3 regions of the Methylobacterium sp. WL1 genome follow, and region 3 is predicted to be linked to each of the others. Evidence: riboswitches for the same ligand, from Rfam matches in the RefSeq annotation. Region 3 holds a riboswitch; each other region holds the start of a gene.

What was found. Region 3 has a riboswitch for cobalamin ahead of FVA80_RS29690 (CbtB domain-containing protein). Riboswitches for the same ligand answer to the same signal wherever they lie in the genome.
Positions count from the first base shown of each region.
Region 1: it holds a riboswitch for cobalamin, as region 3 does, so the genes downstream of both, FVA80_RS18390 (TonB-dependent siderophore receptor) here and FVA80_RS29690 (CbtB domain-containing protein) in region 3, are expected to answer to the same signal.
Region 2: it holds a riboswitch for cobalamin, as region 3 does, so the genes downstream of both, FVA80_RS11935 (TonB-dependent receptor) here and FVA80_RS29690 (CbtB domain-containing protein) in region 3, are expected to answer to the same signal.

Region 1 is NZ_CP042823.1:3,789,389-3,799,010, forward strand. It holds gene FVA80_RS18375 (hypothetical protein) at 274-1,242, shown strand; gene FVA80_RS30600 (hypothetical protein) at 1,451-1,621, shown strand; gene FVA80_RS18380 (hypothetical protein) at 1,618-1,863, shown strand; gene FVA80_RS18385 (hypothetical protein) at 2,026-2,400, shown strand; cobalamin riboswitch at 3,003-3,212, shown strand; gene FVA80_RS18390 (TonB-dependent siderophore receptor) at 3,323-5,524, shown strand; gene FVA80_RS18395 (ABC transporter substrate-binding protein) at 5,574-6,602, shown strand; gene FVA80_RS18400 (iron chelate uptake ABC transporter family permease subunit) at 6,668-7,639, shown strand; gene FVA80_RS18405 (ABC transporter ATP-binding protein) at 7,636-8,400, shown strand; gene FVA80_RS18410 (class I SAM-dependent methyltransferase) at 8,422-9,174, shown strand; gene FVA80_RS18415 (type 1 glutamine amidotransferase domain-containing protein) at 9,477-9,622, opposite strand, start outside.
Region 2 is NZ_CP042823.1:2,441,882-2,451,503, forward strand. It holds gene FVA80_RS11930 (PepSY domain-containing protein) at 1-656, opposite strand, end outside; gene FVA80_RS11935 (TonB-dependent receptor) at 653-2,782, opposite strand; cobalamin riboswitch at 3,128-3,324, opposite strand; gene FVA80_RS11940 (HigA family addiction module antitoxin) at 3,586-3,945, shown strand; gene FVA80_RS11945 (HigA family addiction module antitoxin) at 4,489-4,983, shown strand; gene FVA80_RS11950 (NUDIX domain-containing protein) at 5,471-5,899, shown strand; partial or broken gene FVA80_RS31915 (pyridoxal-phosphate dependent enzyme) at 5,996-6,466, shown strand; gene FVA80_RS31920 (pyridoxal-phosphate dependent enzyme) at 6,571-6,930, shown strand; partial or broken gene FVA80_RS11960 (RluA family pseudouridine synthase) at 7,078-8,507, shown strand; gene FVA80_RS11965 (alpha/beta fold hydrolase) at 8,474-9,187, opposite strand; gene FVA80_RS11970 (hypothetical protein) at 9,406-9,622, shown strand, end outside.
Region 3 is NZ_CP042823.1:6,094,398-6,104,019, forward strand. It holds gene cobG (precorrin-3B synthase) at 1-647, opposite strand, end outside; gene cobN (cobaltochelatase subunit CobN) at 644-4,117, opposite strand; gene cobW (cobalamin biosynthesis protein CobW) at 4,190-5,224, opposite strand; gene FVA80_RS29680 (DUF1636 domain-containing protein) at 5,221-5,619, opposite strand; gene FVA80_RS29685 (CbtA family protein) at 5,627-6,376, opposite strand; gene FVA80_RS29690 (CbtB domain-containing protein) at 6,393-6,569, opposite strand; cobalamin riboswitch at 6,603-6,798, opposite strand; gene FVA80_RS29695 (DUF4424 domain-containing protein) at 7,028-8,050, shown strand; gene FVA80_RS29700 (coagulation factor 5 8 type domain-containing protein) at 8,174-9,529, shown strand; gene FVA80_RS29705 (peptidase S10) at 9,533-9,622, opposite strand, start outside.

The DNA.
Region 1 (9,622 bases), 2.3 Mb from region 3:
CTCCGCCTCCCGAGGATGACGACCGGGGCGACTACGCCAGCCCCTCAAGTACGGCGAACGATCCTGGCACGGACTACAAACGGGCTCGAGACGGCGGATAGCATGCCCCGTACATGACCAGAACAGCCCCGTGGCGGCGTTGGCGGGCTCGGCAGTAGCGGATCCCCAGCGACCAAGCTCTCCGCGGCCGTTTTGGACCCTTCTGAGAAACAATCCGCAAGCGCGCCTCGCGGGCGGGTAATTCGCCTGATCAACTCGAACGGATATCCCTGAATGACCGCCGGCTTGGACACCTTCGCGAAGGTCCGCGCGCTTCACGACCGTACGGATAACCCGGGCGAGAAGGCATCGGCCGCCGCGCGGATGAAAGCCATCGCCAAGAAGGCCGGCCTGACCGTCGAGCAAGCGCTGTCCAAGTTGGACACTCCAAAGCCGGTGACGGACGCTCAGTCGATGGTCGACGCCTTCGCCGAATTCATGAACCGACCTGAAGCGGTGACCGAACGGAACGAGCGCGAAGCCCGTCGGCGTGTCGAGGCATCTGACATCCTGGCACGGTACGGATCCGAGGACGCGGTATTCACGGATACGCCGTTGGAGGCCGCTCTTCGCGCAGCATTCGAGTCGCTCCTGGGGCAGGGAGACAGATCGGAAATCGGGTCCAGCCTCGACGGTTGGGGCACCCACGCCTCGCGCGCTACAATGCCCCTCAGCGTGCGGCATGCGGCTTCGCAAGCTTGGCCCATGCCCGAGACCGTCGCGTCGGCCTGGGCTGAGTATGAGGCAGCCGACCGCCTCACCCATGAGCGCTACGTCGTCGACGACTATTTCAACCCGTACCTTTTCACCGAGGCCCGCCAGCAGCTCGTTGCGGAGATCCTGAATACACTGCCGGCCCGGTCCCTCAACGACATGCGAGCCCGCGGGGCATGGCTCGGCCATTGGGCAGATGGAGAGTTAGAGCAGAGCCGGGACGATCAACGCGCCGTCGTGGCCGCTCTCCGCGCCGACATCGAGCGCATGGGCCAGCGCCTCCGGGAGCAGGACGCAACCACCTTCGGTAATTCAGAGCCCAAACCTGCAAGCCCTGTCCAAACTGGACAGCCGGCCCGTCCAACTCGTGCTGATCGGCATGCAGCTATCCGGACGCTTGTCGCCGAAGGCCACGGCGACCGTGAGATAGCCCGTCGCCTCGGGATCTCCCCAACGACAGTCGGGACCGTCCGGCGAGGGATGGTGTAGCGGGGCCGTCGCGATCGACCCGGCAGAGGATCAGCCTGGCCTATCCTCCGACAATCAGAGGGGGAATTACACAGCGCATAATCTGGTCGCCCCGGGATTACCAAAGCAAAGTCCCGACGCCGCGCGAGTCCATAACGGGAACACGTGACGAACTGTTGACAGTTACATGGTAGAATGCTGCACGTGTAGCGTAGTGGGAGGCCGCGTCATGGCCCTGGACCTGTTCGTCTCCGGCGTCCTGATCGGGAGAGTTGTCCGCTGTTGGTCAGGCTGCTTCGCCTACAGCCCAAGCGGCGCTCCCCTGGGCGAGTACGCCGACCTCGATGCGGCCGCCGCGGCGGCCGCAACTCGCGTCGCCCTGGAGCCCGTCGCGGCATGACCAGGAACGACACCAACACCGAGCTGCTGATCCGCCTCATCCAGCGCGTGCCAATGCTGGCAATCGATGTGAAGGCTGCCGAGGCTGAAGGCGACCTCCCTGCCACCGCCTACCAGAGAGCCGTCACAGAGTGTCAGCGAGAGGCAACAGCGCCCGTCGCAAAGATCCGGGAGGTAGCCCACCCCGAGACCGTCGTGTCGCTCCTGACGCCTACGCGCGGGCCGCTGCAGCCGCCGACATGATGCGGACCACGCTGGAGCCCGTGTCAGCTTGATCGCCCGCTCTGATTACCAAGGGAGGGGGGAGGCAAAAGTCCGGGCCGCGAGGGCTTCTGACCGCACTGGGTCGCATTCGCAGATTTAATTTCCTCAAGGCCGATTTCGCAATTCAAGTTGGAGGCAAAAATGGCCGGTCAGCACGGCGGAAGACGCCCTGGCGCAGGGCGGAAATCGGGGCCTGTAATTGGTCCAGATTCGATCATTGCTCTGGTCGACGTGCTCAGCCGGCTGCCTTGCGGAGAAGCGGGCCGGCGAAGGCGGTGTGCGACGGCGCTTGCGGCATACGGGGCCAGCAATGAGGAGATCGCCGCGGCCCTGGCGATCGAGTCCGCCGACTTGGCGGAACTCGTCGGCGCTGACATCGATATTGGCCGCATCGTCCTGCGAGCGAATATCCGGCACGAAATTATGCGCGCCGGGCTCGGCCAGGGCCGGACCTTTTCCGTGGCAGCGGCCAAAACGGCGTTGCGCTGGCTCGCACCGCCGGAAGCAAGGCGCTGACGATGCGCCCGTTCGACGTGCTGCGGATGACGAAGGGCGACTGCAAGCTAGCACTCCGGCAAGCCGCGCAACGCCAGCTTGTCGCCTTCGCTCTTCTGGAGGCGAACCCGCGCCTCCCCGACCGTGATACCGCCGCGGCGGGGATCCCCGCAGCATGCTTTGGCAGACTACCCTGCGCCGGCTTGTCGAGTTCGCCCGCCGCGAGCGTGCCGACCTGATTGGTAAAGCCGTCCTCCTCGCCCAAGCCTCACCATCGTAGGGTCTACCGCGACCATACTCGGCGTTTCGGAAGGTCTGCTTGGCGGAGGTTTAATCGCCTCCGGATGACCGAAGGTGGCCGAAAGCTGCCGGTCCGCTTCGGAGACGTTCCGCCGGATAAGCGGCCCTCCACCGACCCAAACTCACCGTACACATCCGCTGGCCCACTTCTTTCTAAGCGGACGTTCATCGTCGGATTGAGCAGGTGGCAACACCCTTTCGGAACAGCTGGATCGTGCCGCTGCCGTTGTGTCGTAATAGACACATCCACAGGCACAAACAGCTCACCTACGTCGCGCCCCCAAGCGTGGGTTTCTACTCCGTTGACTTGTCGTCTCAAAAAGTGCCGGTGGAGCTGTCAAGGTTCTCACGGTCCCGTGATCGTGAGCTAAGAGGGAATTCGGTGAAGCCTGCAAGGGCGAGACCGGAGCTGCCCCCGCAACTGTGAGCGGTGAGCCGCTGCCGAACATGACCACTGGCATCTAGTGCTGGGAAGGTCAGGCAGAGGTGACGACCCGTGAGCCAGGAGACCTGCCTTGGCGGTTGTTTTGGTCTCGCGGGCGGGGTGTCCGGTGGGTCGCCGTTCGACGCGGGTCCATCAGACCTTCATCGCGCACGCGCGCTCCATCGACATGCGGCCCCGGCAAGCGGTGGGGCTCGCCCGATGGTCTTCGTTCTCCAGTTTCCTCGTCGGCGACATCGCCGCCTCTCGCGCCTCCTTCGTGGGAGTACGATCCTCGCGGCAGGCCTTCTGACATCCGAGGTGCAAGCCAAGGACGCGGCGGTCGCCCTGGACACGCTCTCGGTCGAGGCGAACGCGGGCGGACCCGCCCGCCCGGACGTCCTCGGTCGCTCCGTCGATGCGATCAGCCTGATCGGACCAACACCGGGCTTCCGCTCCGACCGTGCGGTATCGAGCACCAAGACCAATACGCGCCAGCTCGACGTCCCGCAGGTGGTCACGGTCGTGCCGCGCGAGCTCATCACCGACATCAACGCCACCCGCGTCGACCGCGCCTTCGACTACGTGCCGGGGCTGACCCAAACGAACAACTTCGGTGGCCTCGGCACATTCGCGTACGCCATCCGCGGCGTGACCACGGCCGAGGTCTACCGCAACGGCCTCGCGGCGAACCGCGGCGGCCCGCCCCCGCTCATCGACACCCAGAACATCGAGCGGATCGAGGTACTCAAGGGGGCGGGCGGCGCCCTGTTCGGTCGCAGCGACCCCGGTGGCCTCGTCAACATCATCACCAAGCAGCCCACCGCCACCCGCTTCGTCGAGATGGGCGGGCTCTGGGGCTCGTTCGAGCAGTTCCGCGGCACCGTCGATGCCGGCGGTGCCCTGAACGACGAGAAGACGCTGCTCTACCGCTTCAACCTCGCGGGCGGGAGCCAGAACAGCTACCGCGATTTCGTCGGCGACGATCGGCTATTCATCGCGCCCGTCCTCAGTTGGCAGGTCACGCCGGACACCAAGCTGACGGTCGAGGCCTCGGTCACCCGCAACAACGTCATCGTCGACCGCGGCGTGGTCGCGGTGAACAAGCAGCTCGGGTTCGTGCCGATCTCCCGCTTCCTCGGCGAGCCCGGACAGGCCACCCGCCAGACCGATGAGGTTCTGCAGGTTCGGCTCGACCACCGCTTCGACGCGGACTGGCAGATGCGGCTCGCGGCGCAGTTCAACACCGGCACCCTCAATGGCGAGAGCGCTGAGGGTCGCGGCCTCCAGGCCAACAACCGTACCGTCATCCGCGACCGCAATTTTCGCGACTACAGCTACGACTCGGCCATCAGCCAAGCCGAGATCGTCGGCCGGTTCAGGACCGGCGACGTCGGCCATACCCTGCTCCTCGGCTTCGACCGCGAGGACTTCGACAATCGGCAGCTCTACCTGCGATCGAACTTCAACACGTTCCCCTACGCGTTAGACATCTACAGCCCTCGCTACGGTCAGCCCCTTCCGCCGCTCACGCGCGCCTCCAACACCCTGGAAAGCGTGACGGACACCGGCTTCTACGCCCAGGACCTGGTCGATCTCGCCCCGCAATGGAAGGCGCTCGCCGGCGTGCGCTTCGACCTGTTCGAGCGATCCTTCAAGCAGCGCGTCGGGAACACGAGCGGCGAGCAGACCCGGGCCGCCGCCTCGCCGCGGGCGGGCCTCGTCTATCAGCCCCTTCCCGAGCTCGCCCTCTACGCCAACGTCAGCACCAGCTTCCGTCCCAACATCGGCACCGACGCGAGCCTCGGGGCCCAGTCGCGGCCGTTCGAGCCGGAGACGGGCCTCGGCTACGAGGCCGGGGTCAAGGTCGAGCTCTACGGCGGCGCCTTGCTGCTGACCGGCGCGGCCTTCCGCATCGACCGCCAGAACGTCCTCACCGCCGATCCCAACAACAGCGGCTTCCAGATCGCGGCCGGGGGCGTGCGCAGTCAGGGCTTCGAGTTCTCCGCTGCGGGCCAGCTCACGCCGGAGCTTCGCATCATCGGCGGATACGCCTTCACGGACGCGTTCATCACCAAGGACAATGTGCTCCCGCTCGGCGCCCCGCTGCTCAACATCCCCGAGCACAGCGGCACCATGCTGGCGGTCTACGAGGTCCAGGCCGGCCCCCTTCGCGGGCTCGGCATCGGCGGCGGCGTACGCGCGGCTGGGGAGCGGGCTGGCGACGCATCCAACTCCGGCTTTAAGCTGCCGACCTACGTCGCCGCCGACGCGCTCGCCTACTACAAGTTCGAGAACTTCCGCTTCGGCATCAACGTGGAGAACGTTTTTGACACCGCCTACTACGTCGGCTCCGTCAGCCAGTTCCGCGTCGATACTGGTTCGCCCCGTCGGATCACGGGTTCACTGCTGGCACGGTTCTGACGAACGCGTGCCGCCGGCGGGAACGCAAATCACCATGGACCAAAGCGCAATGACGTCCCGAGCCGGTACAGGGCTGGCCATGTTCGGGGCGGCCGTGCTGCTCGCATCGGCCGGCGCAGTTCGAGCCGAGCCGACGCGCTACCCTTTCACCCTTGAGAACTGTGGAACGGACATCAACTTCAAGGGGGCGCCCAAGAGGGTCGTATCCGTAGGCCAGACGCAGACGGAGATCCTGTACGCCCTCGGTCTCGCGGACCGCGTCGTCGGCACCGCCGTTTGGTTCGGGCCCGTCGCCAGGCCCTACGAGGCGGCGAACGCACAGGTGCCACGGCTCGCCGACAACACGCCGAGCTTCGAATCCGTGCTTAATCAAACGCCGGACCTCGTGACGGCGATGTTCGCATGGCACATCGGCCCGCACGGGGCCGTGGCCCGGCGCGAGCAGTTCACTGACCTAAGCGTGCCCGTCTACGTGTCGCCGGCCGATTGCGTAGGCAAGGACAACTCCGCTCCGGGCGACGGTGTGCGCACGCTGCCCTTCAGCATGGACCTGGTCTACCGCAACGTCCGCGAGCTTGGACGGATCTTCGACGTCTCGACCCGAGCCGAGACGCTGGCGAGCGAGTTGAAGGCCCGCGAGGACGCGGCCATCGCGTCCATGGCCGACAGCCCGGTACGCGGGATGCCGGTCGTCGTGTGGTTCTCCAGCCGGGACGTCAAAGGCGACGCCTTCCTAGCGGGGGCCAAGGGCGTTCCGGCCTACATCCTCGACAAGCTCGGGGCACGCAACGTGATCACCACGAACGAGGAGTGGCCCCAGGTGAGCTGGGAGAGCATCGCGGTCGCCGATCCCGCCGTCATCGTCCTCGTAAAGATGGACCGCCGCCTGTTCCCGGCCGACGACCTTGCGGTGAAACTCGACTTCCTCAGGACCGACCCGGTCGCACGGCGCCTGACGGCAGTTCGCGAGAACCGCATCGTCGTCATGGATGCCGCTGCGACGCGGCCGGGGCTCGGGACCATCGATGGAATGGTCTCGCTGGCGCGGGAGTTTCGTACGCTCGGGCCTGCCCGGTGAGGGCCGTCGTAGTCACTGGGTCCGCTTGGCTACCTTGGTCCATCGCCGCAGTCGCATCGCTGGCGATGCTCTGCCTGGCCGTCGCCCTGGCGATGACCGTGGGCGAGATGCAGATCCCGCTGGCGGTCGTCATGCGGGCGCTCGGTAACGCGACGCTCGATCTCGGCTATGCGGTCAGCCCAATCCAACAAGGCGTGCTGCTCGACTACCGGCTCAGCCGCGCCCTGTTCGCGGCCTCCTGCGGCGGAGCGCTCGCGGTTTGCGGCGTCATCCTGCAAGCCCTGCTCCGGAACCCCCTCGCCGAACCCTACCTCCTCGGCATCTCGGCCGGGGCCTCCACGGGCGCCGTCGCGGTGATGGTGCTCGGCCTAGGCGGCGCGGCGCTTGGGATCTCGGGCGGCGCGCTCCTTGGCGCAGTCCTGGCAATCCTGACCGTCGCCCTGCTTGCGGCCGGCTCCGGCGGCACCAGCGAGCGTGTGATCCTCTCCGGGGTCGCGGCCGCCCAGATCTTCAACGCCGCGACGGCTACCATCGTGACGACCTTCGCCAGCGCCGAGCAGGCACGCGGCGTGATGTTCTGGCTCCTTGGAAGCCTCGGCGGTGTGCGCTGGCCGGACGTCTGGCTCGCGGCGCCGGTGACGCTCGTGGGGTTCGCGATCTGCCTTGCGCATGCCCGCACCCTCGACGCCTTCACCTTCGGGGAGGATGCCGCGGCCTCGCTCGGCGTGTCCATTCCCCGGGCCCGCCTCGTGCTCTTCGCGACGACGGCCGCGATGACGGCCATCATGGTCAGCATCGCGGGTGCGGTGGGCTTCGTCGGCCTGCTGATCCCGCATGCCGTCCGGCTCGTCGTCGGTCCACGCCATATCCGCCTTCTGCCGGCAGCTCTGGTGACCGGGGCGGCGTTCCTGGTGGTCGCCGACATCCTGTCCCGCACCCTGATCGCGCGTCAGGTCCTGCCGATCGGGGTGGTCACGGCCCTGTTCGGGGCGCCGGCCTTCGCCCTGATCCTTACCCGCGCGCGGCGCCGGGCATGACGATCGCGGCACGGGACGTCCGTTGGAATGCCGGCGGCAGGATGATCGTAGACGGCGTGACGCTGGCGGCGGCGCCGGGGCGGATGCTCGGCGTCGTCGGTCCGAACGGTTCGGGTAAGTCGAGCCTCCTGCGCCTGCTCTGCGGCTTGCGGAACGTAGGAAGCGGCGTTGTGACCCTCGATGGTGGGAACATCCGCGATCTCCCGCGCCGGGCCATTGCCCGGCGCATCGCATCCGTCGAGCAACACGCCGGCACGCAGGAGAACGTGACGGTCGAGGACGTCGTGCGCCTGGGACGGACCCCGTACCGAGGGGCGTTGTCGCCCTGGACGGAGGCCGACGAGGCCGCGTTTGAACGGGCCCTCGCGCAGGTCGGCATGGACCTCCGACGCAACCAACCCTGGGCGACCCTGTCGGGCGGCGAGCGCCAACGGACGCAGATCGCCCGGGCTCTCGCGCAGGAGCCCGGCGAGCTCATCCTCGACGAGCCGACTAACCATCTCGACGTGCGCCATCAGCTCGACGTCCTGTCGCTGGTGCGCAGGCTGGGCATCACCAGTATCGTCGCCCTGCATGACCTGAACCTGGCTGCCTTGTTCTGCGACGAGGTCGCCGTCCTGAACGAAGGCCGTTTGGTTCGCTCCGGGCCGCCTGCGGCGGTCCTGACGGCCGCGTTGATCCAGGAGGTCTTCGGTGTGCGCGCCGAGGTCCACGCCTCGGCATTCAGCGGCCGGCCACACATCGAGTACCGCTTGGACTGAACGACGGGGAGTGCCACGATCATGAGTGCATCCGAGGTCGCCGACGGCGTGACCGCCTACTGGGACGCTCGCGCCCCCCGCTTCGACGGCGCCGCAGCCCATGTCCGCTCGCCGGACGACTGGACGAAGGTCCTTGCGGCGGCGTTTTGCGTCGACGGACCCAAGGACGTCGTCGACCTCGGGACCGGAACGGGTGCGTGCGCGCTCGCCGCGGCTTCCCTCGGCCATCGCGTCCGGGCGTATGACGGCTCGGCACGAATGCTTGCCGTCGCATGCGCGGCCGCCGGCAAGGCAGGGCTCGATATCGAGTTCGTACAGGCGCTCATCACGGACGCCCCGCTCGAACCGGCAAGCGCCGACATCGTCACGATCCGCAACGTGCTCTGGACGCTCGAACGACCAGGTGAGGCGCTACAGGTCGCCCGTCGCACCCTGCGCCCGGGTGGCCGTGTCGTCGTGTCCGATGGGATGTGGTCGGTCGCGCCGGGGGAACGCTCGGACTATGCCGGGGATCTCGCCGCACGGCTTCCGTTCCATGCCGGCCTGCGCGAGGTTGATGCCCAAGACTTGCTAAAAGCGGAAGGATTCACCGAGGTCGTCGCGTGGCAGCACCTGTTTCGCTCTGCGCCCTATCCAGGTGACGTTCCCATGTTCGTGCTTTCCGCGCGACGCGATGATCCGGGCCAGAATTTTCGGAGCAAACCTGACAGAAAAGAGGATGGTCCTATAGCGAACCATGCCAAGACCGAACATCCGCCTCGACAGTATGAGTGACGTAGCAGCACCGTAAGAAAGAGCCGATATGCTGACACACTCTATCATCGGTATGTCGCGCCATCGGCATGGTCGTTCAAGCTAGGTAAATCCCGTTGATCGGAATCGTTCTACAGAGAGCATCCGATCATGACAGGGGTGTGGGTGTCACACCGCCCAGCTACCGTCCGCGGCCGGAATTCGACCGGCCACCGTCATCCCTGCTCACGCAGGGATGTGGTGACGCGACTGTCGGAAGCGGACACGGCCCTCGCGATCCGCCTCTAGGGCCTGATGCCTTTGTCGGCACGATGCCGTTTAGGTCAGGCGCTACGGGCCTGTTCCGGATGTCGGCCTTCGGCGAACTCCTCGATGATCTTGGCGCAGAAGGCCGGCAGGTCCTTCGGGTTGCGGCTGGTGACGAGGCCCCTGTCGACCACCACCTCCGCATCGACCCATTCCCCGCCCG
Region 2 (9,622 bases), 2.6 Mb from region 3:
CCGGAGAGCCAGAGCAGCACTGTCCGCCACAGCTCCGCCCGGGCGCGCAGCGGCGTCAGGTAGATCCAGTGCGGCACCGAACCGAGCCAGTTCCAGGCCCGCTCGAACCGGGTCGTGTCGAGGGCGATCTCCCCGGTTACCGCGGAGACGTAGAGCTCGGTCCCCTCTGGGTCATCGAAGACGACCTTGTGGAACGGCCGGAGCGGGTCGTAGCGAGCGGTCACAGTCCACTGGTCCCGCTCGACCGGATCGACGCGGGCATCCGGCCGATCCCCGGCGGCGAGCCGCAAGGCCGCCTCCGCACCAACCGGGCCGAGCCGCGCGCCGGTACGGCCCGATACGGTCGCCCGCCCCCCGTCGCGGCCTGTGATCCGGTAGACCGGCTCATCGCCGCGCATCTCCAGGGCGAACGCCGCCGGCACGCCCGCAAGGTCGCCGGCGGCGAGCGCCGCGTCCGGCGGGACCGCGACGGTCTCCCAGACGATCGGGGCGAGACGCGCGAGGCGCTCGGCCGCTGTGAGTGCCGGGAACGGCACGTAGAGCATCACCAGTCCGGAGCCGATCCACATGGCGAAGAACAGGGCCGTGGCGATCCCGGCCCAGCGGTGGAACAGCAGCAGCCCGCGACGCGCGGCTTTGCCGACCCGCTGCCTCACCAAGTCACCGTGTAGGCGACTTCCATCGAGCGCGGCCGGCCGAGCAGCCAGTTGGTGCCGACCCCGTTCACGGCGTTGCCGCTGATCGCGTAGACCTTGTCGAACAGGTTGTAGACCCGCAGGCTCAGGCGCGAATCCGCCGTCACCTGATGGTCGAGCACGAGGTTGACGAGGTTGTAGGCCGGGCGCCGGGCCGTGTTGGAGAAGTCGCTGTAGACCTGGCCGACGTTCTGGAGCCCCACGCGTGCCGTCCAGGCGCGGGCAAAGTCCCAGGTCAGCCACAGGTTGGCGACCCGCTCGGGCACGTCGATCGGCTGGTTGCCGGCATACGAGACGGTCGCGCCGTTCACGCTCTGATTGAACGTATCGTATTGCGCGTGCAGGAGCGCGAGGTTGCCGTCCAGCCGCCAGCCCGGGGCGAGGTGCCAGCCAAGCGCCAGCTCGAAGCCCTGCGAGGATTGCTGGCCGACCTGGGTCGACACGGTCGGCTGACCCGGCACGGTCGAGATCAGGTTGTCCTTGACGATCCGGTATCCGGCAACCGTCCATTCCAGTGCGCCGTCGAATGCGAGGCCCTTGGCGCCGATTTCAACCTGCGTGCCGGTGGCGAGCTGGAACCCTGAGAGCGACTGCGTCAGGGTGATGAGGCTGTTCACCGGGTCGGTCGCGAAGCTGTACTGGGCGTAGAGCGCGCTGTCCGGCGTCGGGTTGTAGACCAGCCCGAACCGGTAGCCGAGCGCCTGATAGGTTTTCTCGAACTGCGATCCGCTCTGCAAATCCTCGCGACGGAGCGTCGGCACGTCCAGGCGCACGCCGGTGAGGAACGAGAGCTTGTCCGACAGGATCACCCGGTCCTCGGCGAAGACCGAGGCCTGGCTGGTCTGTGTCGCGTAGGCCGGCTGCGCCCGCCCGTTCTGCGGGAAGTATCCTGGATCATAGCCTATCAGCGGCACGCTGGTGGTCTGGTCGAAGGTGAAATTGTTCGTGTGGCGGAAGTCGATGTGGTTCACGTCGAACCCGACCGCGAACGCGTTCGGCAGGCCGAACAGGTTGCCCTTGACGCTCGCGTCCAGGCGATTCCCGACCTGTTCCTGGCTGTGGTAGATCTCGGTGTAGCTGCCCCGGTCGACCAGCCCGGTGCCGCGGTTGTAGGTGTATTGCTCGGTATCGAGCCAATGCCGCCGGCTGGTGAGCCGATAGGCCGTATTGCGCACGATGATGTCGTCCGAGGGCGTCCACTCGGTCTTGAACTGGGTCCAGTTATCCGACCAGGTAATCTTCGCGTCGCGGACGTTGTAGTTGTTGAACCGGATCAGGTCCGGGATCCTACCCTCGACCAGGGGCGTGCCCCAGTAGCGCGCCGGCTCCTGGTAGCCGAGGTCGTGGCTCACCGTGACGGCGAGGTCTGGGCTCGGCTGGAACAGCAGGGCGGCCGAGACGGCGAGGTTGCGGAAATCGCCCTCCGGCCGGATCCAGCCATCCGCGCGGTTGCCGCTGACGTTGAGGCGGTACGCGAAGGTGTCGCCGAATTCCTCGCGCCCGAGCGCCCCGCCCGAATCCAGCGCCAGCCGCGCGACGCCGTCGGTGCCGATCACCGCGCGCGCGGTGTTGATCGGCACGAAGACCGGCTTCTTCGGCACCACGTTGATCACGCCGCCGATGGCGCCGTCGCCGTAGAGCACCGAGGACGGGCCGCGCAGCACCTCGATACGCTCGACGTTCCAGGTGTCGAACGGGAACGTGACCGTGTTGGCCCCGACATAGAAGCGTGTGCCGTCGTAGAGCTGCTGGATCGAGTTCGGGCCCGCGAAACCGCGCGACGTGAAGGCGCCGTTGCCGTTGCCCGGCGCCGCGATCGTGGTGATGCCGGTGGCGTCCTGGGTCACGGCTTCGGCGATCGTGTCCTGGCCGCGCAGCCGTGCGGTCTCGCCCGATACGATATCGACGCTCGCCGGCGTCTCCAGCGGCGTCAGCCCGAGCCGGCTCGCGGTCCGGTCGGGCGTGCGCAGGTTCAGCCCGGTCGGTGCAGCGCGGGTCAGGCTGACGCCGCCCTCCCCCTCGACGGAGAGCTGATCGAGGGTCACGGTTTCCTGGGCTGCGGCCGGGCTTGCCAGGAGCGTGAGCATGGCACCGCAGAGCGGTCTACGCCGGCTGCGACGAGGAAGTTTGGATCGCGACATGGTGAGGATAGGTCCGAGCGCGGCGGCCGCCGGTTCAGATGCCCTAATAGCAATGTAATAACATTACAATTGCGGATGCGTGTCTGATCCGGTCCGGTCCACGCGCGGCGGCCCGGGTGAAGGATCGGGCCGCGTGCAAACGCGGCCGGGATCGGCACGACAAGGGAAAGCATCGGGAACCGGGACGCGGGCGCGCTTGCTGTGGCACGTCACCGCGAACGAGGCCTCGCCGACCGCGCTCGCGCACGGCCGTCTCGACACCCGCCAGGACACCCCGCCTGACGCGTTTCGCGTGTGACCACGGCTGACGGCAGGTCTCCTGGCTCGCGGGTCGCCGCCCTCGCACCGTCTTCCCGGGCTTGAGACCCAGTGACGTGGTGGTGAAGGACTCGCCGCTCACAGTTGCGGGGACAGCCGCGGTTTCAGGGCAGGCCCCTCACCGCGTTCCCTTTTGATCCCCGAGGGGAACCGTCGCCGACTAGCGTGGCTGTATGCCGGTGGAACGTCAAGCGTGTGGATATCCGGCCCCCTGCGTGGGCGGCCTGCGATCAGGCGCACGATCGCCTCGCGCGATGCAAATTAAAATCTACTTATTTTACTTTTAGACAACTCAGGAACTTTTTTTGAGCTGTCACGTAAGATTTGCGAGCCGAAATCGGAGGTGTTTTAAGACGGCGCATCGGCTAAAATAGTGGTTTTCGTTCTATCGCTTATTCGCCAAATTTGCAAAACCTGGTAGGAGAATCATTATGAATTCATCCTATGTATTAGGGAATCCCTGTCATCCTGGCGGGTTTGTTCGCCGCAATATCCTTGAGCCGCGTAACCTAACTGTCATGGCTGCGGCCAGCCTGCTCAACGTGACGCGCCAAACGCTGTCCGACTTCTTGAACGAGAAGATCGCTCTTACGGCCGAACTGGCTCTGCGGGTCGAGAAGGTGTTCGGGGCCCGCATGGAGATGCTGATGGAGATGCAGACCCACTACGATATCTCGCGCGCGCGGAAACTCGAACAGAAGGTCGAGAGGGAACTCGCGGGCCGGACCGGCGTCCAGACCCCGACCGAAAGGCCTCAGGTAATCGTCAAGCGCGTCTACGCGTTTGGGTGAGCTCAATTCGTGGCGACCGGTTCTCCGGGATGCCGGAACGTTACCGGATCTCCCCTGCGCGACGCGGGGTGAACGCGCATTGATCGGGCCTCCACGCCTTGTCGTCGCTTCTTGGCCGGGACGCACCGCTTTGCGACGCATGATGGACGGCTCCTGAAAACACCTCGGCGCGTTTCCGCGCGGGACCGGGTGACGATTGCAGGGGGACCAGTCCCCATGCCTTGATATCGTTCGTCGTCACGGGCCAAGGCGATCGGCATTCTCCAGATCGGACGGTACCGCGCACGCGACCCTGATCGTGTTTCATCGGAGACATTTGCTCAGGATGTATTGCGATCAAAATTATCATGCATATTTCTGAATTTTTGCAGATGAATACAGTCGAATTTCTGATCTATTCGATATAAATTTGTAAATAGCGATGAGATTGACATGCCGCAATCCGGTTGATATCGGCGATTTGCCCGGATCTGCAAGACAATAAAATATATAACCGGCAAAATAAAGTAAGACTGTGGGTAGCTGAGGTAGTCGGCGATTCTGATGCTGCTGATGGAGCGCTGCTTGCGCCCATGTGCCCGTGAGGTCTGCCGCAGTTCCGATCAGTCGATCAAAACGCTCATCCGAAAACGATTGTGTCAATCGATGAAGGAGTCCCAGGTGAACGCTGTCCATCAACCGGCAAATCCGTGTCATCCCGGTCTGTTTGTTCGCCGCAAGGTCTTCGAGCCGCGCAACCTGACCATCATGGAGGCTGCCGGTCTTCTGGGCGTCACGCGTCACGCGCTCACCGACTTTCTCACCGAGAAGACGCCTTTGACAGCCGATCTGGCTTTCCAGATCGAGCAGGCGTTCGGGTACAGCATGGAAATGATGATGGAGATGCAGAAGCAGTTCGACATCGCCGCCGTGCGCAGGCGCGAGCGGAATGTTCGAAACGAGTCAATGTCCAAGGCCTGGTCCCAGGTCGCCGCGACACGGCTCCAGGTTGCGCAGACACGGGCTCATACGTCCGAACGGAAGCACGCTTTCGCCTAACGTTTGCACCTATCGGATCTCGGCTCGAGCGATCGCCGCCGAAGTCGGAGGCGGGTTCGGCATACGCGAGCGCGTTAAATCAAGGCTTTAGAACTGCTCCCGATCGCAACGTGTTCGGGAGCAGATCTAGGGATCATGGAGACCGAAGCTGTCGCAGCCGAGGGCGGGACTGTATGCTCGCCCTGCAAAGCCTCCACTTGTTCGACAGAATAGTCCGAGCAGCCGATAGGCCCGGGTAGGCCCGGAGGGGGTCCAAGGGCTCGCGACGCCCGCTGCGTCGGCGTTCGATGAAGCAGCGGTGAAATAGAACACCCGCTCGACGAAGCTTTCGGCACGTTGGACCCATCTTGTAGAGTGTACGGCCGACAACGAGGCGTTGCGCGCCGCCGCCGGGAGTCACGGACCCTGCACCCCGGGCCGTTGTCGGTTTACGAGCCGCAGCATACCAGGCCGCATGAATGTTTAGCGCCCCCCACCAGAGATTCGCGTGAAGGCGCTGGGCTTGGCCTGGCGCGGGCGCCAGCTGCTCGTCGCCGAGGTCTATATCGACGACGGGCGCCTCAAGGGCGTGCGGCAGCTCGGGGGCAGCGTCGAATTTGTTGAGCCGGCCGAGGCGGCGCTCGTTCGGGAATTCCGGGACGAGCTTGGTCTCACGGTGCGGATCCTCGGCGTCCCGTTCGTGACGGAGAACCTCTACACCCACGAGGGCAGCCCGGGCCACGAGGTGCTGTTTCTGTTCCCGGTTGGCCTGCCGCCGGGCCCGCTCGATACGCGGGAATGCGTCGTCTTCCACGAGGATTGCGGCACGCCGTGCGTCGCCCGCTGGTACGATCTGGACGTCCTCGATCGCGACGGCGGTCCCGCGTTGTACCCGGTCGGACTGAAGGCGCGGCTATTGGCCGAGCGGCGATCGTAGGCGCGCGTACCTGTGCCGAAGGGCGCTTTCCCTGCCGGGCGCACGGTGCGGCTGCTAAACGACGGCGGTGGAATCACCCACGCCGAGCCCGCGTCCGTGCCCTACCCCATCGCCGCGTCCGCCCTCGATCTGATCGGCGGCACGCCGTTGATCGCCCTCGATCGCGTCCATCCCGGGCCGGGCCGCATCCTGGCCAAGGCCGAATTCATGCAGCCCGGCGGGAGTGTGAAGGATCGTGCCGCCCGCGCCATCCTGCTCGCCGCGCGGGCGGACGGCCGTTTGGCACCGGCGGCCCCGGTGGTGGAGATGTCGAGCGGCAATATGGGGGCCGGCCTCGCCTTGGCCTGCGCGGCGCTCGGTCATCCGCTGCTCGTCACCCTGTCGGCGGGGAACAGCCCGCAGCGGGCACGGATGCTGGAGGCGCTCGGCGCGGAGGTCGTGCTGGTGCCGCAGGTCGATGGGGTGCCGGGGCAGGTGACCGGGGCCGATGTCGCGGCTGCCGTCGAGTCGGCGCAACGCCTGGCGGGTAAACGCGGCGGCTTCTATGTCGATCAGTTCCATGCCCCGGAGGGCGTCGCGATCCACCGGGATACGACCGGGCCGGAGGTCTGGGCGCAATCCGAGGGGCGGGTCATGCCTGGGTCGCCTCGGTCGGGACGGGCGCGACGTTTTTGGGTGTCGCTGCAGCGCTCCGGGCGCGCGATCCGCGCGTCGTCTGTGTGGCTGTGGAGCCCGACGGCTGCCGGCCGCTGGCGGGCGAGCTTGTCACCAAGCCGCGTCATGTCCTGCAGGGGACGGGGTACGGCAGCGTGCCGCCGCATTGGGATCCCGGGCTCATGGATCTGGCCGTCGCGGTGACCGACGACGAGGTCGTGCGATGGCGCCGGTTGCTGGCGACGCGGGAGGGTCTGCATGTCGGCTACTCGGCCGCCGCCAATGTCTGCGTCGCCGCCGCCCTGCTCATTTCCGGTCGCCTGCCGGCAGACGCGGTCGCCGTGACGGTGCTGTGCGACAGCGGCCTCAAATACTGATGGTTGTGGCGTCGGCCATCGCCGCCTTTGCCGCTGCGCCCCCGCGATGCTAGAGCCGGGTGACCCCATCGGTCCGGGTCCTCCGCGACGCCGCGGCCGATGCGCCCGGACGTTCCGTCCGAAGCGGAGACGGGTGCTGGCGGAATCATGACGACACGACCACCTCCCCGCGGCGGCCCGAAGGGACGCAAGCCCCCGTCCGGTAAGTTTCAGCCGTATGGCGATCGCGCCCGCACAGGCCCGCGCACCAGCGCCCGCGACGCGGCCGAGCGCGCGGCCCGCAACCGCGGCGACGATGCCGGCGCGCGCGATCCCTGGACCGCACCGGGCACGCCCCACGCTGTGGCGGCTGCGGCTGCGGCCGCCGCCGCTGCCGCCGCGAAACCGAGGCCGCGGCCTGCCGGGTCGAGCGCGACGATGCCGCGCCCCGCGCAAGGCCCGCCCCGGCCGAGCGCCAGGCCGGCCGCGAAGGCGTATGCCAAACCCGTCGAGACGCGGCCGGCTGCCCAGCCTTCGCCCCCGCCCCGCCGGCCGGCCCGACAAGGCGCGAGCAGCGCGCTGCCGCCTCCGCGACCCTCGCCTCCGGTGTGCAGACCCTGACGGTCGAGGCGGACGAGGCCGGCATGCGCATCGACCGCTTCCTCACCGCGCGCTTTCCACTCCTGCCCTTCACACGGGTGCAGAGCATCGTCCGTAAGGGCGAGCTACGGGTCGACGGCAAGCGCGCCAAGCCGAATGACCGGCTGGAGCCGGGCATGAGCGTGCGCGTACCGCCGCTGCGCCTCGACCAGCCGACCGAGCGCCCGCGCAGCGCCGCGCGGGAGCAGGACGATGCCGAGTTCCTGCGCTCGCTGATCCTCTACGAGGATGCCGACATGATGGTGCTCAACAAGCCGTTCGGCCTTGCGGTCCAGGGCGGGTCGGGCACCGTCCGCCACGTCGACGGGCTGCTCGCCGCGCTGACCGGCCCGGACGGCCAGAAGCCGCGCCTCGTCCACCGTCTCGACAAGGACACGGCCGGCTGCTTGATCATCGCCAAGACCCGGTTGGCGGCCGCGACGCTGGCGAAGAGCTTCCGCTCGCGGGCGGCGCGCAAGATCTACTGGGCGCTCACCGCGGGCGTGCCGCGGGTGCGGCAGGGGCGGGTCTCGACCTACCTGGCCAAGGACGAGCCCACCGACGCCGATGCGCGGATGCGGGTGGCCAAGCATGGCGACGAGGGCGCCAGCCACGCGCTGACCTATTACGCGATGGTCGATCAGGCCGCCCAGAAGCTGTCGTGGCTGTCGTTCAAGCCCGTCACCGGGCGGACCCATCAGCTGCGTGCTCACGCGGCCCATATCGGCCACCCCATCGTCGGCGATCCGAAATACTTTTCCGTGGAGAACTGGGAGCTTCCGGGCGGGATCCAGAACCGGCTCCACCTGCTCGCCCGGCGGATCGTGATCCCGCATCCGCGCACCGGCCGGCCCGTGGATGTCAGCGCGCCGCTGCCGCAGCACATGGCCCAGAGCTGGAACCTGCTGGGCTTCGACGCCTCCCGCTACGATCCGATCGTCGAGGCGCCGGAGAGCTGATCGCGCAGCCACGGTACGATGGCCTCTGCCAGCGCCTCGGGGGCCTCCATCGGAAGCATGTGGCCGGAGCCGTCGATCACTATCAGGGCGGCGCCGGGGATGCCGTCTCGCAGCTCCCGCGCCTCGTCGAGGCTGCGCAGGCCGTCCTGGGCTGCTGCCACCACAAGGGTCGGGCAGGCGATCGCGCCGAGCCTGTCCCGGTCGCTCGCCCGCGTCTGTCCGGCCTGGCGCAGGAACACGTCGCCCCCGAGCCGGTCGCCCATGCGGCAGATGCGGGCGATCAGGGCGTCGTCACCGGCCCGGTCCGGATGCACCGATCCACGGATTGCGGACCGGCTGAGCCCGGTGAAACTATGGCGGCGCACGTGCCCGACGGCCGCATCCTTCCGGCGCGCCTGGGCGGGTGTGTCCGCCCGCGCCGAGGTGGCGATCAATACGAGCGCTCCGACCCGCTCCGGTGTGATGCGGGCCATCTCGCGCGCCACGTAGCCGCCCATCGAGAAGCCGATGAGGGCGAAACGGTCCGGCGCCTCCTCGACGACCCGCCGCGCCATCGCCGCGATGCTGTCGTCCCGGCCCAGATCGCCGTGCAGGATCGGCCCGAACGGCGCGAGGCTCGGGGCCATGTCGGCCCACAGGTCCGGATCGGTCATGAAGCCGGGAAGCAGAACGAGGGGCATGGCGCGGTCGTGATCCTCGGTGGCCCGGCGCATCGTCGGTGTCCGAGCGGCGCCCCTCTTTCGAGATGCGGCGCGCGCCTCCCCGGTGAAGCGCGGACCGCAGCCTGAAAGTCTCCCGACCGGCACGCCTTGGCAATTGGCCGCCTCGCCTCATATGCTGATCCGCGACCCGCCGTTCCGCCGCGGGGCCGATTTCCCGCGGTTCGAGACCCTGACGCATGAAGCTCGCGACGCTGGCCTGCCTCGCTGTCCTCTGCCTGGTCGGGCCGGCCGCCTACGCCGCGCCGGGCGATCCGCCCAAGCCGGCCGTCCCGGCGAGCCCAGCCCCAGCGGCCAGCGTGCCGAAGTCGGCGCAGCCCGCGCCGGTGGGCGAGGCCCCACAGCCGGCGCCTCCGGCCGCTCCTCCATTGTCCCCTTCGATGTCCCCTTCGGCCG
Region 3 (9,622 bases):
GGCGACAGATCGCGCATCCGCCGCCGGCCGGTCCGGGCGAAGGCGTTCAGCAGCGCTGCGACCGCCGCCGGTGCCTCCTCCCGGGTACAGGCGACGAGATCGTGAAGACCGTGCTCCGTGGCGACCGCAATCCCGACATCGCCGGCGGCACAGGGGAACATACGGACATCGCCCTCAGGCACCTCCGCACCCAGGCGCCCTTCGACCACCACCAGCGTCTTGGCCGGCAGCTCCGCCACCGCGAGTCCCGCCGCCTCCACGGCACGCGCGAGGGCCGGCACATCGAGCGTTTCCGCGGAATCGCGGCCGGCGAGCGGGTTGGTGAGCGTCAGCCGCTGCGGACCGCCATCGCTGCGCGCGTCGCCGAGGCCGGCGGTTTCCAGCAGCCGGGCGAGCGGCGTGCGCGTCGCCTCGGACACGCCGCGGATCTGGAGGTTGGCGCGGGCGGTGAGGTCGAGATGGCCATTGCCGAAGCGACGCGCGCCGTCGGCTACGGCGTGTGCTTGCGCCAGGGTCAGGATTCCGAGGGGCGGATGCACCCGGGCGAGCAGGCCGTCGCCGGTGGGCATCGGGCGGCTGAGCCCCGGGCACCAGCCCCGGCGCGCGGGCGCCTGGGGCAGAACCCTGCGATGGGTGGAGGCGCTCATTCGGCGGCCTCCGGCATCAGCGCGTCGGCCGGCAGCGCGTTGCGCCGGCTGTGCCACAGGCCACGGTCGCGGGCCTCGTCGAACCGCTCCAGGATCGCCCGGGTCGCGGCTGGGTTGGCGGCACGCAGGCGGTCGAAGACGTCGGCATCGGCAATCCAGGCCGCGTAGAGGCGGTCGAAGCCGGCATCGGTCACGGCGTCGCTCGCTGCGGCCAGCACGAACACGGCGTCGAGGCCCTGGGCCAATTCCTGCGCGCCGCGGTAACCGTGGCGGAGCTGGCCCGCGATCCAGCGGGCGTCTGCCAGGCGGCCACCGATCAGCCGGGCTGCATCCTCCCGGGCGGTGCGGGCCTTTGGGCGGTCGGGAACAGAGACGTCGAGGCTGTACAAGGTGGGGCTGGCGCCCTGGAGCGTGGCGGCGGCCGCGAACCCGCCCATGGCGTCCACCGCGGCATCGCCGTCGAACAGGTCGCGCTCGGCCACGTCGAAGGCGTGCAGATAGGCGTCCGCCGCCGCGATCCGGGCGCCGAACTCCGCGTCCGGCCCCTCGCGGTCGCCGTAGGCGTGGCTGCTGGCCGCGAGGTAAGCCCGTCCGAGATCGGCCCGGACGTCCCAGGCGCCGTCGAGGGCGGTGGCGGCCGTGCCGGCGCCGTAGCGACCCGGTGCCGCGCCGTAGACCCGGGCGGTCGTCTCACCACGGCGGCGCGCCGCGGCCAGGGGATTCTCACAATCCTCCTCGTCCCGTTCGGCCACCGCACGGGCGGCGCGATCGAGCAGCGCCAGCGTATCCGGGAAGGTGTCGCGGAACGCGCCCGAGACGCGGACCGTCACGTCGATGCGCGGCCGGTCGAGCATCGCCAGCGGCAGCACCTCGAAGCCGGTGACCCGTGTGCTGGCATGGTCCCAGATCGGCCGGACGCCCATCAGCGCCAGGGCGTGGGCGACGTCCTCGCCTCCGGTGCGCAGGGTCGGCGACGCCCAGAGATCCATGACGATCCGGGCCGGGTACTCGCCCTCGTCCTGGAGGTAGCGCGTCACCACGGAGGCGGCGGCCTTCTCGCCCAGCAGCGCTGCGGCGCGGCTCGGGATCGCCCGTGGGTCGAGGGTCGCGAGGTTGCGCCCGGTGGGCAGCACGTCGGCACGGCCGCGGGACGGCGAGCCCGCGGGGCCCGGGGGCACGAAGCGGCCGTCCAGGGCCGCCAGAAGGCCCGCCCGCTCGCCGGCGGCGCTCGCCAGGACCGTCTCCCGTGCATCGGCCGGGGCGCGCCCGAAGACGTGAAGCCCGTCGCGGAACGTCGTCTCGCCAAGATCGCAGAGATGGGCGTCGAGGCGGGTGAGCGCCTCGTCCATGGGCGTGTCCGGCCCGATCCCGGCGCCCGACATCAGCCCCGCGGCGTCCGCATCCTCAAGGATCGCGGTGGCGATCAGTCCGGCCCGGCGCGGATCGAGCACGCTGGCGGCGGAATACTCCTCCACCAGCTCGCGCAGGCGCGCGGCCTCCGGCGAGAGGGCGTGCACCTCGGTATCGGGGGTGAGATGGCCGAGGGCGATCCCGCCCAGCCGGCGCTTGAGCGGTGCGGCCTCGCCCGGATCGTCGACGATGAACGGGTAGATGACCGGCAATCCGCCGACGCAGAGCGTTGGAAAGCAATCCGGCGAGAGCGCCACCGTCTTGCCTGGCAGCCACTCGGTGGTCCCATGGGTTCCGAGCTGCACCAGCGCGTCGAAACGCTGCCGGAGCCCGAGGTGGAACGCCAAGTAGGCGTGGGTCGGGACGCGCTCCGGATCGTGGTAGCCGGTCTTCCGATCCGGGTCGCGGCCGCGGTCGGGTTGGAGGAAGAGCGCGATGTGTCCGCCCGCCATCCCAAAGGCGTCGGTGTTCGCGCCCCGGCCCGCGAAACATGCGGCGTGCTCCCCCTCCTGCACGGGAGAGGGGACCGGCGATGCGATCGGCCGCGGGCGTATCCGGTCGGCTGCGGTGAGCGGAGGGGCCGCCGCATCCGCCGTGACCATCCGGAACCGGAAAAGACCACCGCGGCACGTCGGGTCGTCCGCTGGCTCGCCCCAGGCAGCCGTCAGCGCTTCACGCTGCGCCGCCGGCAATCCGGCGAGCCAAGCGACATAATCCCCCAGCGGTACCGCGAAGCCCGCCTCGCCCTCGGTGAGCGCCTGCATCAGTGCAGCCGGCTCGGGCGGCAAACCGGTCGCGTAACCCGACCCGGCAAGATCAGAGAAAATCGCGCGGGCGCTTTCGGGCGTGTCGAGGCCGACCGCGAAGCCGGCCCGGCCGCCACGGGCGGGATAATCGGACAGGACGACGGCCACCCGCCGCTCGGCCCGGGGGAGGGCGGCGAGACGCAGCCAACCCGCCGCCCGTTCGGCCAAGGCTTCGATGCCGGCCGGATACGGAACCGCCCGGCGCTCGGCGAAGCCGGCGACCTCGGCGGCCTCTTCCTTGAACGAGATCGGAAAGCCGGAGAGTCGGCCATCGAATTCCGGCAGGGCGACCTGCATCGCGAGGTCCGCAGCCCCGAGGCCGCGCGCCGAGGCTTCCCAGGCCGCCTGGGGCGAGCCGACCGTGTAGGCCTGAAGTACCGGGCAATCGGCGCCGTCGAGGACGAAATCGATCCCGTCCTCCCGCGCCGAGAAGGCGGTGGCGGCGATCACCAGATCCGGTTTGCGGGCGCGCACGGCCTCGGCCACCGCCCGGGCCGCCTCCGGCTCCTTCAGGCTCGACACCGCCATCGGCAAGACGCCGATCCCGCGGGCGCGCAGGGCCGCGACCAGGGTGACGAACGGCGCGGTGTCGCCGCCCAGCACCGCGGAGCGGTAGACCAGGAGCAGGGCCAAGGGCGCCTTTGCCCGCATGTCGGCCAGCGGCACCGCCGTCTCGGCCGCCGCGACGGCGACACCCAGGGGCAGCGCGCCACAGCCCGGGCACCAGGGAAACCCCCGCGGCAGCGGCTGAGGCGGCTCGACCGTGCCTCCCGCGCCGACCCGGACGGCCAGGAGGCCCAGCATCCGCCGCAGGTTCTCCGGGCCGCCGGCGCGAAAATAGCGGTCGAGCTGCTCGGCCAGATCCGGGTCGGTGGAGAAGCCGGCAAGGCGCGGGTCCGGCCGGTCGTCGCCCGGCAGCACCGCCAGCACGACACCGTGCACCCGCGCCGCGGCGGCACAGCGCTCGATGCCGTAGCGCCAGTAATCCAACCCGCCGAGGCAGCGGATCACGACGAGCTTCGCGCGGGCGACCACGCGCTCGACGTAGAGATCCACCGACATCGGGTGCCGGAGCTTGGCGAGCTTTGCGAGCCGCAGGCTCGGCAGCCCGGGCTCGCCGGCATGGGCCTGCCCGATGCCCGCGAGGTCGCTGTCGGTGAACGAGAGCACGACGAGGTCGCCCGGCTCCTGCCCGAGATCCACCGCCGCCTCGCCCTCGTCGAGGGAGACCGTATCGATGCGGACGAGATGCATGGCGCGCTTCCTAGGCCCCGCCAGATCGGGCGCGCGCGCAGAGTCTCAGCAAGGGAGCGCGCGCGATCGCGATCATCCCGCGAGCGCCGCGGCGACGGCGCCCTGGTCGAAGCCCTTCAGGCCGATCACCACCAGGCGACCGTCCCGGTTCTCGCCCGCCCGCCAGGGCCGGTCGAAATGGTGGGCCACGCGCCGGCCGACGCCCTGCACCACGAGGCGCATGGCCTTGCCCTCGACCTCGGCGAAGCCCTTGATCCGCAGCACACCCGCGGCCTCGGCAGCCTTCTCGACGCGGGCGGCGAGGTCGCCGGCCGTGACGGCCGGACGAATCGGCAGGGCTACGGTCTCGAAGTCGTCGTGGTCGTGGTCCTCGCCGTCGCCGTGATGCGAGGGGCGGGCGTCGAGGTCGTCCTCGGCCGCGGCGCCGAGCCCGAGCAGCACCAGCGGGTCGATGGCGCCGTTCTCGGTCTCCACCACCTTCACGGCGCGGGGCAGGTGAGCCTCGACCTCGGCGCGAACCCGGGCGCGGGTCTCGGCGTCGAGCAGGTCGGACTTGTTGAGCACGACGAGGTCGGCACAGAGGAGCTGGTCCTCGAACACCTCCTCCAGCGGGTTGTCGTGGTCGACCGCCGTGTCGGCGGCGCGCTGGGCGGCCAGGGCCTCGGGATCCTCCGCGAAGGCGCTCGCGGCCACGGCCGGCCCGTCCACCACGGCGACGACGCCGTCGACGGTGACCCGCGAGCGGATGGCCGGCCACTGGAACGCCTGGACCAGCGGCTTCGGCAGGGCGAGGCCGGAGGTCTCGATCAGGATGTGCTCCGGCGGCTCGGCGCGACCGAGCAGGCTCTCGAGCGCCGGCACGAAGTCGTCGGCGACCGTGCAGCAGATGCAGCCGTTCGGCAGCTCCACGATGGAGTCCTCGGTGCAGCCCTCGACGCCGCAGGCGGCCAGGAACGACTTGTCGAAGCCGACATCACCGAACTCGTTGACCAGGATCGCCAGGCGGCGGCCCTTGGCGTTCTCGATGACGTGGCGGACCAGCGTCGTCTTGCCGGCCCCGAGGAAGCCGGTGACGATGGTGCAGGGGATCTTGGTCACGATGGTCATTCCGCAGCCTCCAAGGTGCCGGCCGGAAGCGGGCGGGGATCGGGAAAGGGCGGGATGCGGGCGATCACGCCGGTCTTGAATGCGGCAGGGCGCTCCCGCCAGGGCACGATGCCGTCCGGCGTCGCCGCGTAGGTGGCCAGCCCGTCCAGGATGGTCGCCGCCGACTCGGACGGGTCCATGTCGCCGTAGACGTAGGTCCAGCGGGTCTCGGACGCGACCGCCACGGAACAGGGCCGCTTGCACACCGACAGGCACTCGACCCCCTCGATCCGCAGCTGCCCGGACGTGTTGCGCGCGCGCAGGGCCTCGAGCAGGCGCGCGCCGGCCCGGGGCCCGTCCGGATCGTCGCCCGGGCGGCGGCAGGTCGTACAAACGTAAAGGACGGTCTCAGGCATGACGGCCTCAGGCATGCACCGTCCCGCGTGCGTTTCCACGGCCGAAAGCCTGCCAGGCCCAGCCGAAGCCGAGGCCGATCAGCATCCAGAAGACGAAGCTGATCGCCAGCGAGCGCGCCGCGAACTGCGCCGCGAGTGCCGCGGGAAGCTCCGAGGACACCTCCGCAGCCTGCGGCGCACCGGCGACGTGCGGCGCCACGATCAGCACGAGGCCGCCCAGGATCGCGATCAGCGAGCGCCGGACCGTGATCAGGTACAGGCCCATCCCGGTGGCGGCGGCGGTCATCACCCACCACGCCTGACGGGCGGCGAGCGGTGCCGCCTCGCTGCCCGGCAATTCCGGCGGCAATCCCAGGCCCGGGGCCAGAGCGACGCTGGCGAAGCCCGCGATCGCGAACGCGACACCGACCTGCCGCGTCGGCTCACGGCCGCAGGCCAAGATCACCGCACCGAGCAGGAGGGCGTAGCCGACCCCGCCCACGAGCGTCGCCAGAGCGGTGAAGGCCATCCGGGGCAACCCCTCGCCGGGCTGCCACTCGGGCGCGGCGTCCGGTGTGGCATGATCGTGCCCCGCATGAGCCAGCACGACCTGAGCCGACATGATCGGGAGCCTGCGCTCGGCCTGGTGCGTCTGCTTGGTCTCATAGCGCTCGGCCGCCACGATCAGCGGCGACGTCAGCGTCAACTCGAGGCCGGTCACGACGACGGCCGCGAGGAAGCCGGCGGCCAGGGCCGCCGACAGAAGCCGGATGATCATCCCTGCGCCAGGGGCGTCAGTGGCAGGGGAAGTTCTGGGTATGCCGGAAATCGTGCGCGGCGTTGTGCAGCGCGATCGCCGGCGAGAAGCCCGCCATGAACAGGAGGCCGAGGCCCAGGAAGGCCGCGAGCGCGACGGCAACCGGACGCTCTCCGGCGCGGGTGCCGGTGGGGGCGAGGGTCGAGGTGGTCATCAACATGTCTCCAGCCGCCCCACCGGCGGCATTGCGGGATCTCATCGTGACGGCAGGTCTCCTGGCTCGCGGCTCGGCGCGCCTGCCACCTTCCCGGATCGCTCCGGTGGCCTACTGGCAGACGCTCGCCGCTCACAGTTGCGGGGGCAGCCGCGGTTTCGAGGTTCGTACCCCTCACCGCATTCCCTTTTCACCCCGTCTCTGGGGCACCGTCACGCCATCGTTGTAGACGCATGACAGCTCTCGCACAACGGAGGCCCGGCGGAATCGTTTCGGACTCTTGGGGTACGGCAAGGATATGCGGGTCGGGCGGTGGCCGTGAGTGTCGAAACGCATTGGGGGGACGGACTTCGACGCGTCGCGACCGCCGTCGGCGCTTGGCCCGCGGCACCGGCGCCGTGTAACGGCCGGCATGGACGATTCCGGCCCCTGTCCGATTCTCGAACCCTTGAGCATTGATGTCGATGCGTACCTTGTCGCTGGCCCTCGTCGTCCTGGCGGCCACGTCCCTTCCGGTCCGGTCCGACGACAGCACCGCCGCGCTCATCGCCGGGGGGCTCGTCCTGGAAAAGGCCGGCACGATCGCCCTCGCGGCCGAGGATATGTACCTCTCCGAGCAGGCCGTGCAGATCGACTATCGGTTCCGCAACCTGACCGATTCCGACATCGAGACCACGATCGCGTTCCCGATGCCCGACATCACCGGTGACTCCGAGATGCTGGTTTCGCTCCCCGATCCGGCGCACGATAACTTCCTGAAGTTCCAGTCCGCGGTCGATGGCGAGCCCGTCGAATCGCAGGTCGAGCAGCGGGCGTTCCTGATGCGGAGCGATACACCGCCCGTGGAGATCACCGCTCGGCTCAAGGCGCTGGGGATCCCGCTCGTGCCAACCACCGCGGCGACGGAAGCGGCCCTGCGCCGCCTCGGCGAGCGCCAGCGGCGCGACCTGATCGCGGCCGGCATCCTGGAGCGGCAGGAGCACAAGGACGGGACGATCGCGGATGCCCCGCTCTGGACATTGAAGTCGAAATTCTGGCGCCGGCAGGTCTTTCCCGCCGGGCGCGAGATCGCGGTGCGCCAGAGCTACGTCCCGAGCCTCGGCGGTCTCGCGAGCCTGTCCTACGGCGGGCCGAACCTCGACCCGGCGCAGAAGGCGCACTACGCGACCCGATATTGCACGGACCCGACCTTCGAGCGGGTGGCCCAGGCCCTGTACCGGCGGTCGAGCGCCGACGGCAGCCGGGCGTTCCAGGCCTACGAACGGTCCCTCTCCCACGTGATCAGCTCCGGCGGCAACTGGGCTGGCCCGATCGGCCAGTTCAAGCTGGTCGTGGACAAGGGGGATCCTACGACCCTGGTCTCGTTCTGCGGGGCCAACGTGAAGAAGACCGGCCCGACGACCTTCGAGACGGTGATGAGGGACTTCGTCCCGCAGCGCGATATCGAGATCCTGCTGCTCAAGACCAAGACGGGAGAATGAATCGGTCGGGCGCCCTCGCGGTGCGCCCATGGGCTTGACGCGTCGGGTTCGATACGGGCACCGCCGGGCGCGCCCTCCGGCCCCGACCTCGGCGCGTTTGGTCCAGCCCGCCTCGGAGACACGATGGCCCCGGAAGACGCCCCGACATCCGCCCTCGTCGATCTCGCGTCCGGCCGCGCCCCGCAGCGCGTTGTCGAGGCGGATAGGACCTGGCTGGACCTCGACCTCGGCGGCCGCTTCCCGGTCCGGTCCGTTGTCGGGATCCCGTGCGGGGAGGGCGGTTCGGTCGCGGAGGGCGCCATCCTGTTCTCGCAGGACGGCGTGACGTGGTCCGCACCGGGCATCGCGTCCCGTCCGGTCGAGTCGGAGGCCGGCACGGTCGTCATTGAGGCCGACGAGCGCGCCTGGACGCGTTCCGTCCGCGTCGCGATGCCGGCCTCGATGCCGAACGTCACGGTCCGGGTCATGTGCGAGGAGGCGGCGTTCGACCTGATCGCCCTGCGGGCCATGCTGGGCCTCGACGTGACGCTCCTGAACGAGAAGCCCGGCGCCAACGCCTTCACCGCCTATACCCTGGAGAGCAATCCGGGTCGCACGAGCGGCGCCCTCGTGGGCGTGGCGGTGTTCCAGAACGGCGCCTTCGGCAACTGCTTGATCCAGTACATCATCGCCCTGTCGGTCGCGAAGGCGCTGAACCTGAAATACGTGGCGGTTCCGAAGTTCGACCGCAGCAAAGTCATCTTCCTGACCGAGCGGCTGACTTGTGACGGCATCACCTTCCTGCCTCCGGACGAGCCGCTGCCGACCGACGGGTACTTCCTGTCCGGCCTGTTCTTCGATCCGACGCAGTTCCAGCGGCAGGTGAGCCTCGACGCGCCGCCGGATTCACGGGCGATCATCCAGGGGATGATCCGCCCCCTGTTCAACGGCCTGCCGGCGACGGTCCCGCCCAAGCCCGACGACCAGCTCCTGATCCACATCCGCTCGGGCGACATCTTCAGCACCTGGGTCGACCCGCATTATCCCCAGCCGCCCTTCGCGTTCTACCGCATGGTGATCGACCGGCTGCTCGGCGAGGGCCGCATCCGCTCGATCAAGCTGGTCTTCGAGAACCGGCTGAACCCGGTGATCGCCGCGGTCGAGGCCTATGCGCAGGGTCTCGGATTGCCGGTGGAGACGCAGAGCGAGTCGCTGATCGCCGACGTCACGGCCTTGGTCAACGGCCGCTACCTCGTGTTCGGCCTGGGGACCTTCGGCCCGGCGATCTGCCACCTGTCCGAGCGGGTCGAGCAGGTCTTCTACTTCGCGTCCAACTGGCCGCAGATCTTCCGGGGTATTCCGTCGATCGACCGGGTCATCGAGGTCCGGGACTTGGAGGAGCGCTATATCAAGGTCGGCGCGTGGCAGAACACCGACGCGCAGCGCCGAATGATGATCGAGTACCCGGCCGAGGCGCTGGCCTTCGACGACGCCACCTGAGGATCAGGGCTTGTCCTCACGGTGCTCGACGGGGTCTGCGGTCGCCCCGCGCGCCTGTACGGCATCCCGGTACAGGCGCTCGACGTCCCGCTT